2 regions of the Streptomyces sp. NPDC127119 genome follow, and region 2 is predicted to be linked to the other one. Evidence: predicted binding sites of a transcription regulator. Region 2 holds the regulator's gene; the other holds the start of a gene.
What was found. The regulator HrcA, encoded in region 2, represses chaperone genes, less so after heat shock. The targets are predictions, from matches to a motif close to TTNGCACTCNGNNNNNCNGAGTGCNAA.

Region 1: the regulator HrcA is predicted to act here: its motif matches at 2,757-2,783, upstream of groL (chaperonin GroEL).

Annotation. Positions count from the first base shown of each region.
Region 1 is NZ_JBHXTO010000253.1:517-5,924, forward strand. It holds gene ACFVH5_RS43245 (NADH:flavin oxidoreductase) at 1-709, opposite strand, end outside; gene groL (chaperonin GroEL) at 1,003-2,631, opposite strand; gene ACFVH5_RS43255 (cold-shock protein) at 3,034-3,240, opposite strand; gene ACFVH5_RS43260 (MoaD/ThiS family protein) at 3,716-3,991, opposite strand; gene thrC (threonine synthase) at 4,061-5,368, opposite strand; SAM riboswitch class I at 5,384-5,408, opposite strand, start outside.
Region 2 is NZ_JBHXTO010000264.1:9-5,416, forward strand. It holds gene ACFVH5_RS43630 (DUF3097 domain-containing protein) at 113-916, opposite strand; gene ACFVH5_RS43635 (MBL fold metallo-hydrolase) at 1,000-1,779, opposite strand; gene hrcA (heat-inducible transcriptional repressor HrcA) at 2,029-3,045, shown strand; gene dnaJ (molecular chaperone DnaJ) at 3,046-4,185, shown strand; gene ACFVH5_RS43650 (nitronate monooxygenase) at 4,295-5,380, shown strand; gene ACFVH5_RS43655 (16S rRNA (uracil(1498)-N(3))-methyltransferase) at 5,377-5,408, shown strand, end outside.

The DNA.
Region 1 (5,408 bases), on a different contig from region 2:
AGCGGAAGAGGACGGGGAAGGCGGGCGAGACGACCGCCCGCACCGCGGCCACGATCTCCGCGGCGAACTTCGTACGGGCGACGAGGTCCCCGCCGTATCCGTCCGTGCGGCGGTTGGTGCCCGCCCACAGGAACTGGTCGAGCAGATAGCCGTGCGCGCCGTGCAGTTCGACGCCGTCGAAGCCGATGCGCTCGGCGTCGGCGGCGGCGTCGGCGAAGGCCTGGATGACGTCGTCGAGGTCGGCCTGGGTCATCTCCTTGCCCTGGCCTGCGGTGCCGTCCATGCGCAGGCCGGACGGGCCGACCGCGGGCGCGTCCGCGTACGGCGGCTCCCCGGCGGAGCGCACCATGCCGATGTGCCAGAGCTGCGGCACGATCGTCCCGCCCGCCGCGTGCACGTCCGCGGCGACCTTCGCCCATCCCGCGAGCTGCTCCTCGCCGTGGAACCGCGGCACCCGGTCGCTGTTCCCGGCGGACTCGTGGTCCACGTACGTGCCCTCGGTGACGATGAGGCCGACACCGGCGGCGGCGCGGCGCGCGTAGTACGACGCCACGTCCTCCCCCGGAACTCCGCCCGGCGAGAACTGCCGGGTCATCGGCGCCATCGCGATCCGGTTCGGAACGGTCAGGCCGTTGAGGGCGACGGGCCGGGAAAGGACCTCGGCGGCGCGGGAGGCGGAGGGGGCGACAGTCACGTGGGGGCTCCTCATGGGGGGGGAGGGAGGGGATTGCACATCCCGTCGGGTATGTGCATACGCATGGATAACTCCCCGGACAACCATCCCGGCGCCCGATGCATTCCTCCGCCCCCCACCCACCTCTGTGACCCCGGACACGATCCCGGCACAGCCCCAAAAGCAGCCCCGGAAGCGGTCCCGGGCACGATCCCGGGAACGCCCGAGGGCGGCACCCCTGGAATGGGGTGCCGCCCTCGGTTCGTACAGCTGGGGTGAAGCAGTGCCGCAGCAGTGTCGCGGCGGTGGACCGCCGATCCGTTTCCGGATCAGAAGTCCATGTCACCGCCCGGCATGCCGCCGCCGGCGCCGGCGCCGGCCGAAGCCTTCTCCGGCTTGTCGGCGATGACGGCCTCGGTGGTGAGGAACAGCGCGGCGATGGACGCGGCGTTCTGCAGGGCAGAGCGCGTGACCTTCGCCGGGTCGATGATGCCTTCGGCGATCATGTCCACGTACTCACCGGTCGCGGCGTTGAGGCCGTGACCGACGGGCAGGTTGCGGACCTTCTCGACGATGACGCCACCCTCAAGACCACCGTTGACGGCGATCTGCTTGAGCGGGGCCTCCAGGGCGAGCTTCACGGCGTTCGCGCCGGTCGCCTCGTCACCCGTGAGCTCGAGCTTCTCGAACACCGAGGAAGCCTGGAGCAGAGCCACGCCACCACCGGCGACGATGCCCTCCTCGACGGCCGCCTTCGCGTTGCGAACGGCGTCCTCGATGCGGTGCTTGCGCTCCTTGAGCTCGACCTCGGTGGCGGCACCGGCCTTGATGACGGCCACGCCGCCGGCCAGCTTCGCCAGACGCTCCTGGAGCTTCTCGCGGTCGTAGTCCGAGTCCGAGTTCTCGATCTCGGCACGGATCTGGTTGACCCGGCCCTGGACCTGGTCGGCGGAGCCGGAGCCGTCCACGATCGTGGTCTCGTCCTTGGTGATGACGACCTTGCGGGCACGGCCCAGCAGGTCCAGACCCGCGTTCTCCAGCTTCAGGCCGACCTCCTCGGAGATGACCTCGCCGCCCGTGAGGATGGCGATGTCACCGAGCATGGCCTTGCGGCGGTCACCGAAGCCCGGAGCCTTGACGGCGACGGACTTGAAGGTGCCACGGATCTTGTTGACGACCAGCGTCGACAGCGCCTCGCCCTCGACGTCCTCGGCGATGATCAGCAGCGGCTTGCCGCCCTGCATGACCTTCTCGAGGAGCGGGAGCAGGTCCTTGACGTTGGCGATCTTCGAGTTGGCGATCAGGATGTACGGGTCGTCGAGGACGGCCTCCATACGCTCCATGTCGGTGGCGAAGTACGCCGAGATGTAGCCCTTGTCGAAGCGCATACCCTCGGTGAGCTCAAGCTCGAGACCGAAGGTCTGGGACTCCTCGACGGTGATGACGCCTTCCTTGCCGACCTTGTCCATCGCCTCGGCGATGAGCTCGCCGATCTGGGTGTCGGCGGCGGAGATGGAGGCCGTGGAAGCGATCTGCTCCTTGGTCTCGACATCCTTGGCCTGCTCGAGAAGGGCACCGGAGACGGCCTCGACGGCCTTCTCGATACCGCGCTTGAGGGCCATCGGGTTGGCACCGGCGGCTACGTTGCGCAGACCCTCGCGGACCAGCGCCTGGGCGAGCACGGTCGCCGTGGTCGTTCCGTCGCCGGCGACGTCGTCCGTCTTCTTGGCGACTTCCTTGACCAGCTCTGCGCCGATCTTCTCGTACGGGTCCTCAAGCTCGATCTCCTTGGCGATGGAAACACCATCGTTGGTGATCGTGGGGGCGCCCCACTTCTTCTCTAGGACGACGTTGCGGCCCTTGGGGCCAAGGGTGACCTTGACGGCGTCGGCGAGCTGGTTCATCCCGCGCTCGAGACCGCGCCGTGCCTCCTCGTCGAACGCGATGATCTTGGCCATGTGAAGTGGTCCTCCCGGACTGGGGTGGAATCTCCAGGACCGCGCCCGCGCCCGCGACGGACGGCCTGCAGACCTCGTGGTTCCTTGCCCCACCCGGCCTGCGGGCCTCACTGACCCGATCCTCGTTGTCACTCTCACCTGCAGAGTGCTAACGCCAATGATTAGCACTCGACCCATGCGAGTGCAAGCGTCTCTCAATGATCCGCAGGTGGGAGGGGGTGAGGGGAGAGGGCGCCCGATGACCATGGGGCGCACGCGCGACCCCCGAACGCCCCGCGCACGACTCCGGCGCCGGCACACCCAAGGGCCCGTACCCGGGTCGCCGGCATGCCGAAGGGCCCGTACCCGGGAGGTACGAGCCCTTCGGAAGAAGAACGTCGCTGCAGTAAGTCGGCGCGTGCTTCAGCCGGTCGCCAGTCGGACCATGTCCGCCTGCGGCCCCTTCTGGCCTTGCGAGATCTCAAAATCGACCCGCTGACCCTCTTCCAGGGTGCGGTAGCCGTCCATCTGAATCGCGCTGTAGTGGACGAATACATCCGCACCACCGTCGACCGCGATGAAGCCGTACCCCTTCTCCGCGTTGAACCATTTGACGGTGCCCTGAGCCATGCCTAACTCCCCTATTACTGGCCCTTGCACAGACCCGCACTTCGCGGATCCGGGTCAGACCTCACCCCCCAACGGTTGGGGGTGTGCGCCGGAACGCGTCGACCGCGGCTGAATGTATCCGTCCAACTGCCGTCTGCAACAGGTCAATCCGACGAGAATTCCGGGCACGGCTGATCGGAAATATGTGAAGGATTTACACAGATTCAGGGCAAGTCGGGCCCGGTAAATGCCATAAACGGCTCAAAAGGACCAGTTACTTTGGCTGCTTCTTGTCGGGCCCCGGGCGCGAACTCATATGCGCCGACCTTGCGAAGCGAAGCAGCTTCCCCAACTGTACCGCGCTCAACCATACAGAATTGCCCCCTCCGCTTCAGTCGCGGAGAGGGCAATTCGATGAACTCTGCGTGTTCGACATTACCAAGGGTAATGATCAACGGCGCCGGGCGGGCCCCGGACGGGACGCCGTGCGGGGCGCTCAGCCTCCGGCGACCGCCGGGATGATCGAGACCCCGACGCCGTCCGGCGTGGCCGTCTCAAGACCCTGCTCGAAGCGGACGTCGTCGTCGTTCACGTACACGTTGACGAACCGCCGCAGCTTGCCCTGGTCGTCCAGGACACGGGCCGCGATACCGGTGTGGTTCTTCTCCAGATCGGCGATGACCTCGGCGAGGGTCGCCCCTTCGGCGGCCACTTCGGCCTGACCACCCGTGTAGGTACGCAGAATGGTGGGGATACGGACGTTGACGCTCACGGGACCTCCATCAGGTAGGGCTGTGGTACAGCGCCCCCTCTTCGGGGGCGCGGGGAACTGCGACAGCGATCAGGACCCGAGCCCGGCCTCATGGAAGGAGTCGAGGTTCGGACGGATGGTCGCGGTCAGCCCCGTGTCGGAGGCGACGGCGTCCAACGTCTTCAGACCGTCCCCCGTGTTGAGGACGACAGTCGTCAGAGTCGGATCGAGCAGACCGGCTTCGATCAGCTTCTTCGCCACCCCCACCGTCACCCCGCCGGCGGTCTCCGCGAAGATCCCCTCGGTCCGCGCCAGCAGCTTGATCGCGTCGACGACCTGGTCGTCGTTCACGTCCTCCACGGCCCCGCCCGTCCGGCGGGCGATGTCGAGCACGTACGGCCCGTCGGCCGGGTTGCCGATCGCCAGCGACTTCGCGATCGTGTTCGGCTTCTGCGGCCGTACGACGTCGTGCCCGGCCTTGTAGGCGACGGACACCGGCGAACAGCCCTCGGCCTGGGCACCGAAGATCCTGTACGGCCTGTCCTCGACGAGACCGAGCTGGATCAGCTCCTTCAGCCCCTTGTCGATCTTCGTCAGCTGCGAGCCGGAGGCGATCGGCACGACCAGCTGGTCCGGCAGCCGCCAGCCGAGCTGCTCACAGATCTCGTACGCCAGGGTCTTGGAGCCCTCCGCGTAGTACGGCCGCAGGTTGACGTTGACGAAGCCCCAGCCCTCGCCGGCCGGGTCGCCGATCAGCTCGGAGCAGAAGCGGTTCACGTCGTCGTAGTTGCCCTCGATGCCGACGAGCTCGCCGCCGTAGACCGCGGCCATGACGACCTTGCCCTGCTCCAGGTCGTGCGGGATGAACACGCAGGAACGGAAGCCGGCCCGCGCGGCGGCGGCGCCCACCGCGCCCGCGAGGTTGCCGGTGGAGGAGCAGGAGAGCGTGGTGAAGCCGAACGCGCGCGCGGCCTCCAGCGCCTGGGCGACGACACGGTCCTTGAAGGAGTGCGTCGGGTTGCCGGAGTCGTCCTTGACGAAGAGCTTGCCGGCGTCGACGCCCAGCTCGCGCGCCAGGTTGTCGGCCTGGACGAGCTTGGTCCAGCCGGGGTTGATGTTCGGCTTGTCCGCCACGTCCGCGGGGACGGGCAGCAGCGGCGCGTACCGCCAGATGTTCGCGGGCCCGGCTTCGATCCGCTTGCGGAGTTCCTCGGTGTCGTAACCGGAGAAGTCGTACGCGATCTCCAGCGGGCCGAAACACTCCTCGCAGGCGAACACCGGACCGAGCGGTACGCGGTGGCCGCATTCGCGGCAGGAGAGCGCGGCGGCCGGACCGAGATCGACGGCGTTCGCGGAGGGGGTGGAGTTCGTGGTGCTTGCAACTGTCTGCGCAGCCATGGAGGCGAGGCCCTTTCCTCATCTTCCTCACGACGCACTT
Region 2 (5,408 bases):
CGTCCGCGAATCTACAGCCCGTCCGGCGTTTGAGGACAAAGGGGGGCGAGGGGGCGCAGCCCCCATGCAGTGACGGGACGGGTAGGGGCGGCGGGGGCGAGAGAAAGTGCTTCTACTCCGGGGCCGTGACGAAGTCGATCAGTTCTTCCACTCGGCCCAGGAGTTCCGGCTGGAGGTCGCGGTACGAGTGGACCGAGTCCAGGATCCGCTGCCACGCCGCTCCCGTGTTTTCCGGCCACCCCAGAGACCGGCAGACACCCGTCTTCCAGTCCTGCCCGCGCGGCACCCGCGGCCAGGCCGCGATGCCCACGGACGACGGCTTCACGGCCTCCCAGACGTCGATGTACGGGTGGCCCACGACCAGCGCGTACTCGCTCGTCACGGCGTCCGCGATACGCGATTCCTTCGTGCCGGGGACCAGGTGGTCGACCAGGACCCCGAGCCGAGCGTCGGGCCCGGGGGCGAACTCGTCGACGATGGCGGGCAGGTCGTCGATGCCCTCCAGGTACTCGACGACGACGCCCTCGATGCGCAGGTCGTCGCCCCAGACCCGCTCCACCAGTTCGGCGTCGTGGCGGCCCTCCACGTAGATGCGTCCCGCACGGGCCACCCGGGCCCGCGCCCCGGGCACGGCGACCGATCCCGATGCCGTGCGCGTGGGGCGTACCGGCGCGGTCGACGGGCGTACGAGGGTCACCACGCGCCCCTCCAGGAGGAAGCCGCGTGGCTCCAGCGGGAACACTCGGTGCTTGCCGAAGCGGTCCTCCAGCGTCACCGTCCCCGCCTCGCAGCGGATCACGGCACCGCAGAACCCGGTGCCGGGCTCCTCGACCACGAGCCCCGGCTCCGCCGCGACCTCGGGCACGGGCTTGGGCTTCTTCCACGGAGGGGTGAGATCCGCTGAGTACTGGCGCATTCGGATGACGATAGGAGAAGCCCGGGCCCCGCACGTACACCGACACCCCGGAGCGGCGCTCGCGGCAGGACTCGCGGCACGACTCACGGCACGTCGAAACGCCGCGCCAGCGCCTCCCGTTGGGCCCGTACGAACGTCGCGTCCACCACCGCCCCGTGCCCGGGCACGTACAACGCGTCCTCGCCCCCGAGGGCCAGCAGGCGGTCCAGCGCGGCGGGCCACCGGGAGGGCACGGCGTCCGGTCCGGCCTGGGGTTCGCCGGACTCCTCGACCAGGTCGCCGCAGAAGACGATCTCCGGTGAACCGGGCCCGGCGACCAGGACCGCGAGGTCGTGGCCGGTGTGCCCGGGGCCCACGTTCGCCAGCAGGACCTGTCGGCCGCCGCCCAGATCGAGCGTCCACTCGCCGGAGACGAGATGCCGGGGCCGTACCAGGAGATCCGCCGCCTCGGCCGCCTCCGCGGGATCGGCGCCGTTGCGCACCGCGTCCGCGAGCAGTTCCTCCCGGCCCTCGCCCAGGACCCTCCCCCAGTCCCGGCTTCGCTCGACCGGGGGGACCCCCACGGCGCCCGCCGCGAACACCTCGGCCCCCGCGAACGCCGCCGCCCCGAAGACATGGTCGAAGTGCGGATGCGTGAGCGCGAGGTGCGTGACGCGCCCGCCCCCGAGCAACCCGTGCGCCCGCGTGCGCAGCCACGCGCCCTCCCGCACGCTCGATCCCGCGTCGATCATGAGCGCCGCGTCCTCGCCGACCACGAGCCCGGCCGTGCAGTCCCACCCCGGGAGCCGGCAACGCCCCGCGTACGGGGACAGCTCCTCCCAGCCGGTCCCGTCGCGCCCGGACCCCTCCCATGTCACGTTCATGCGCCGACGCTAACCCTGTCGGCCGCGCCTGCATGTTCCCGACAGAGCGGGACACCCTCGTACACGTCGCCTGCCCGATGTGCCCGGCGTCACGACATCGCAGGCCCGCCCTTGCCCGGCCCGTACCCACCGGCCGTACACTTGGCGCGGGGATGCTGGCACTCGCGCGCGCTGAGTGCCAGGCGACACCGCCGATGACGACCGACTGACGACCGATGACCGCGCGGAAGACCACGGGAGGTGTGCGCGATGCTCAGTGAACGCAGGCTCGAAGTGCTGCGCGCCATCGTCCAGGACTACGTGGGCACGGAGGAGCCGGTCGGCTCGAAGGCGCTCACGGAGCGCCACCGGCTGGGGGTGTCACCGGCGACCGTCCGCAACGACATGGCGGTCCTGGAGGACGAGGGGTACATCGCGCAGCCGCACACCAGTGCGGGGCGCATCCCCACGGACAAGGGCTACCGCCTCTTCGTCGACAAGCTCGCGGGCGTCAAGCCGATGACCGCGCCGGAGCGGCGGGCGATCCATCACTTCCTGGACGGTGCCGTCGACCTCGACGACGTCGTGGGGCGGACCGTGCGGCTCCTCGCACAGCTCACCCGCCAGGTGGCCGTCGTCCAGTACCCGTCACTGACCCGCTCGACCGTGCGTCATGTGGAGCTGCTCGCGCTGGCCCCGGCCCGCGTCATGCTCGTCCTGATCACGGACACCGGGCGGGTCGAGCAGCGCATGGTGGACTGCCCGGCCCCCTTCGGGGAGGTCTCCGTGGCAGATCTGCGCGCGCGGCTCAACAGCCGGATCACGGGGCGCCGTTTCGCGGATGTCCCCCAACTGGTGCAGGATCTCCCCGACGCCTTCGAGTCGGAGGACCGGGGGACGGTCACGACCGTGCTCTCCACCCTCCTGGAGACTCTTGTCGAGGAGACCGAGGAGCGGCTGATGATCGGCGGCACCGCCAATCTGACGCGCTTCGGACACGATTTTCCCCTCATGATCCGTCCGGTGCTCGAAGCGTTGGAGGAGCAGGTCGTGCTCCTCAAACTCCTGGGCGAGGTCAACGATTCGGGCATGGCCGTACGGATCGGTCACGAGAACGCCCATGAGGGACTCAACTCCACTTCTGTGGTCTCGGTCGGCTACGGTTCGGGCGGCGAAGCAGTCGCCAAACTCGGCGTGGTCGGACCGACGCGCATGGATTACCCCGGAACGATGGGAGCGGTACGAGCGGTGGCACGGTACGTAGGACAGATCCTGGCGGAGTCGTAAGTGGCCACGGACTACTACGCCGTACTCGGCGTGCGCCGCGACGCGTCCCAGGACGAGATCAAGAAGGCATTCCGGCGGCTCGCCCGCGAGCTGCACCCGGACGTCAATCCCGATCCGAAGACGCAAGAGCGCTTCAAGGAGATCAACGCCGCGTACGAGGTGTTGTCGGACCCGCAGAAGAAGCAGGTCTACGACCTCGGCGGCGACCCGCTGTCCCAGGCGGGCGGCGGTGGCGCGGGCGGCTTCGGCGCCGGCGGCTTCGGCAACTTCTCGGACATCATGGACGCGTTCTTCGGCACGGCGTCGCAGCGTGGACCCCGGTCCCGCACGCGGCGCGGCCAGGACGCGATGATCCGGCTGGAGATAGAGCTCGACGAGGCCGCCTTCGGCACGACGAAGGACATCCAGGTCGACACGGCCGTCGTCTGCACCACCTGCAGCGGTGAGGGCGCGGCCCCCGGCACGTCCGCGCAGACCTGTGACATGTGCCGCGGTCGCGGCGAGGTGTCCCAGGTCACGCGGTCCTTCCTGGGCCAGGTCATGACCTCCCGGCCGTGTCCCCAGTGCCAGGGCTTCGGAACGGTCGTCCCGACACCGTGCCCCGAGTGCGCGGGCGACGGACGGGTGCGCTCGCGCCGGACCCTGACCGTGAAGATCCCCGCCGGTGTCGACAACGGCACCCGGATCCAGCTCGCGGGCGAGGGCGAGGTCGGCCCCGGCGGCGGCCCCGCCGGCGACCTGTACGTGGAGATCCACGAGCTGCCGCACAACATGTTCCAGCGGCGCGGCGACGATCTGCACTGCACGGTCACCATCCCGATGACCGCGGCGGCGCTCGGCACCAAGGTCCCGCTGGAGACGCTCGACGGACTCGAAGAAGTCGACATCCGCCCCGGGACGCAGTCCGGGCAGTCGATCCCCAAGCACGGGCGCGGCATCACCCATCTGCGGGGCGGCGGACGCGGCGACCTCATCGTGCACGTCGAGGTCATGACGCCCACGAAGCTCGACCCCGAGATGGAGCGGGTCCTGCGGGAGCTGGCCCAGATGCGCGGCGAGGAGCGGCCCACGGGGCAGTTCCAGCCCGGTCAGCAGGGCTTGTTCTCCCGGCTGAAGGATGCCTTCAACGGCCGTACCTGACGGGTGAACCGCAGGTGACCGCCGGGCGCGCCGCAGGATGATTCCTGTGGCTTATGCCCGGCGGACGGCCGGATTCGGACTTGTACGGAGGACGTGACAACATGCCGTCATGTCCTCCGCGCTGACCGATCTTTTCCCCCTCCCGATCGTGCAGGCCCCGATGGCGGGCGGCGTCTCCGTGCCGCAGCTCGCCGCGGCCGTGTCCGAAGCCGGGGGGCTCGGTTTTCTCGCCGCCGGCTACAAGACCGCCGACGGCATGTACCAGGACATCAAGCAGCTGCGCGGGGCCACCAGCAGGCCGTTCGGCGTGAACCTCTTCATGCCGCAGCCCGAGTACGCCGACCGGTCGGCCGTCGAGGTGTACGCCCACCAGCTCGCCGGTGAGTCCTCCTGGTACGAGACCGAACTGGGCGACCCCGACAGCGGACGCGACGACGGCTACGACGCCAAGCTCGCCGTCCTCCTCGACAACCCGGTACCGGTCGTCTCCTTCCACTTCGGCTGCCCCACCCGTGACGTCCTGGACTCCCTGAGCCGGGCCGGCACGCTCACCCTCGTCACCGCGACCACCGCCGAGGAGGCGCAGGCCGTGCAGTGGGCGGGCGCCGACGCCGTCATCGTGCAGGGCGTCGAAGCCGGCGGCCACCAGGGCACCCACCGCGACAACCCGGAGACCGACGGCTCCGGCATCGGACTGCTGTCGCTCGTCGCGCTCGTCCGCGAGACCGTGCAGATCCCGATCGTCGCGGCCGGCGGCATCATGCGCGGCAGCCAGATCGCCGCGGCGCTGGCCGCCGGCGCGAGCGCCGCCCAGCTGGGCACCGCCTTCCTCGCCACCCCCGAGTCCGGGGCCAACGCCCTGCACAAGCAGGCGCTGACCAACCCCCTCTTCGTGCGTACGCAGCTGACGCGGGCGTTCTCCGGCAGACCCGCGCGCGGGCTGATGAACCGCTTCATGCGCGAGCACGGGCCGTACGCGCCCGCCGCCTATCCCGAGGTGCACCACCTCACCTCCGCGCTGCGCAAGGCCGCCGCCAAGGCGGGGGACGCGCAGGGCATGGCGCTGTGGGCGGGACAGGGGCACCGGCTCGCCCGCGAACTGCCCGCCGGACAGCTGGTGGAGGTGCTGGCCGCCGAACTCGCCGCCGCCAGGACAGCGTTGTCGGCCGAGCAGGGCGGGGGCGTCGGGCGATGACCGCGCCGGTGTTCGTGGTCGACGAGGT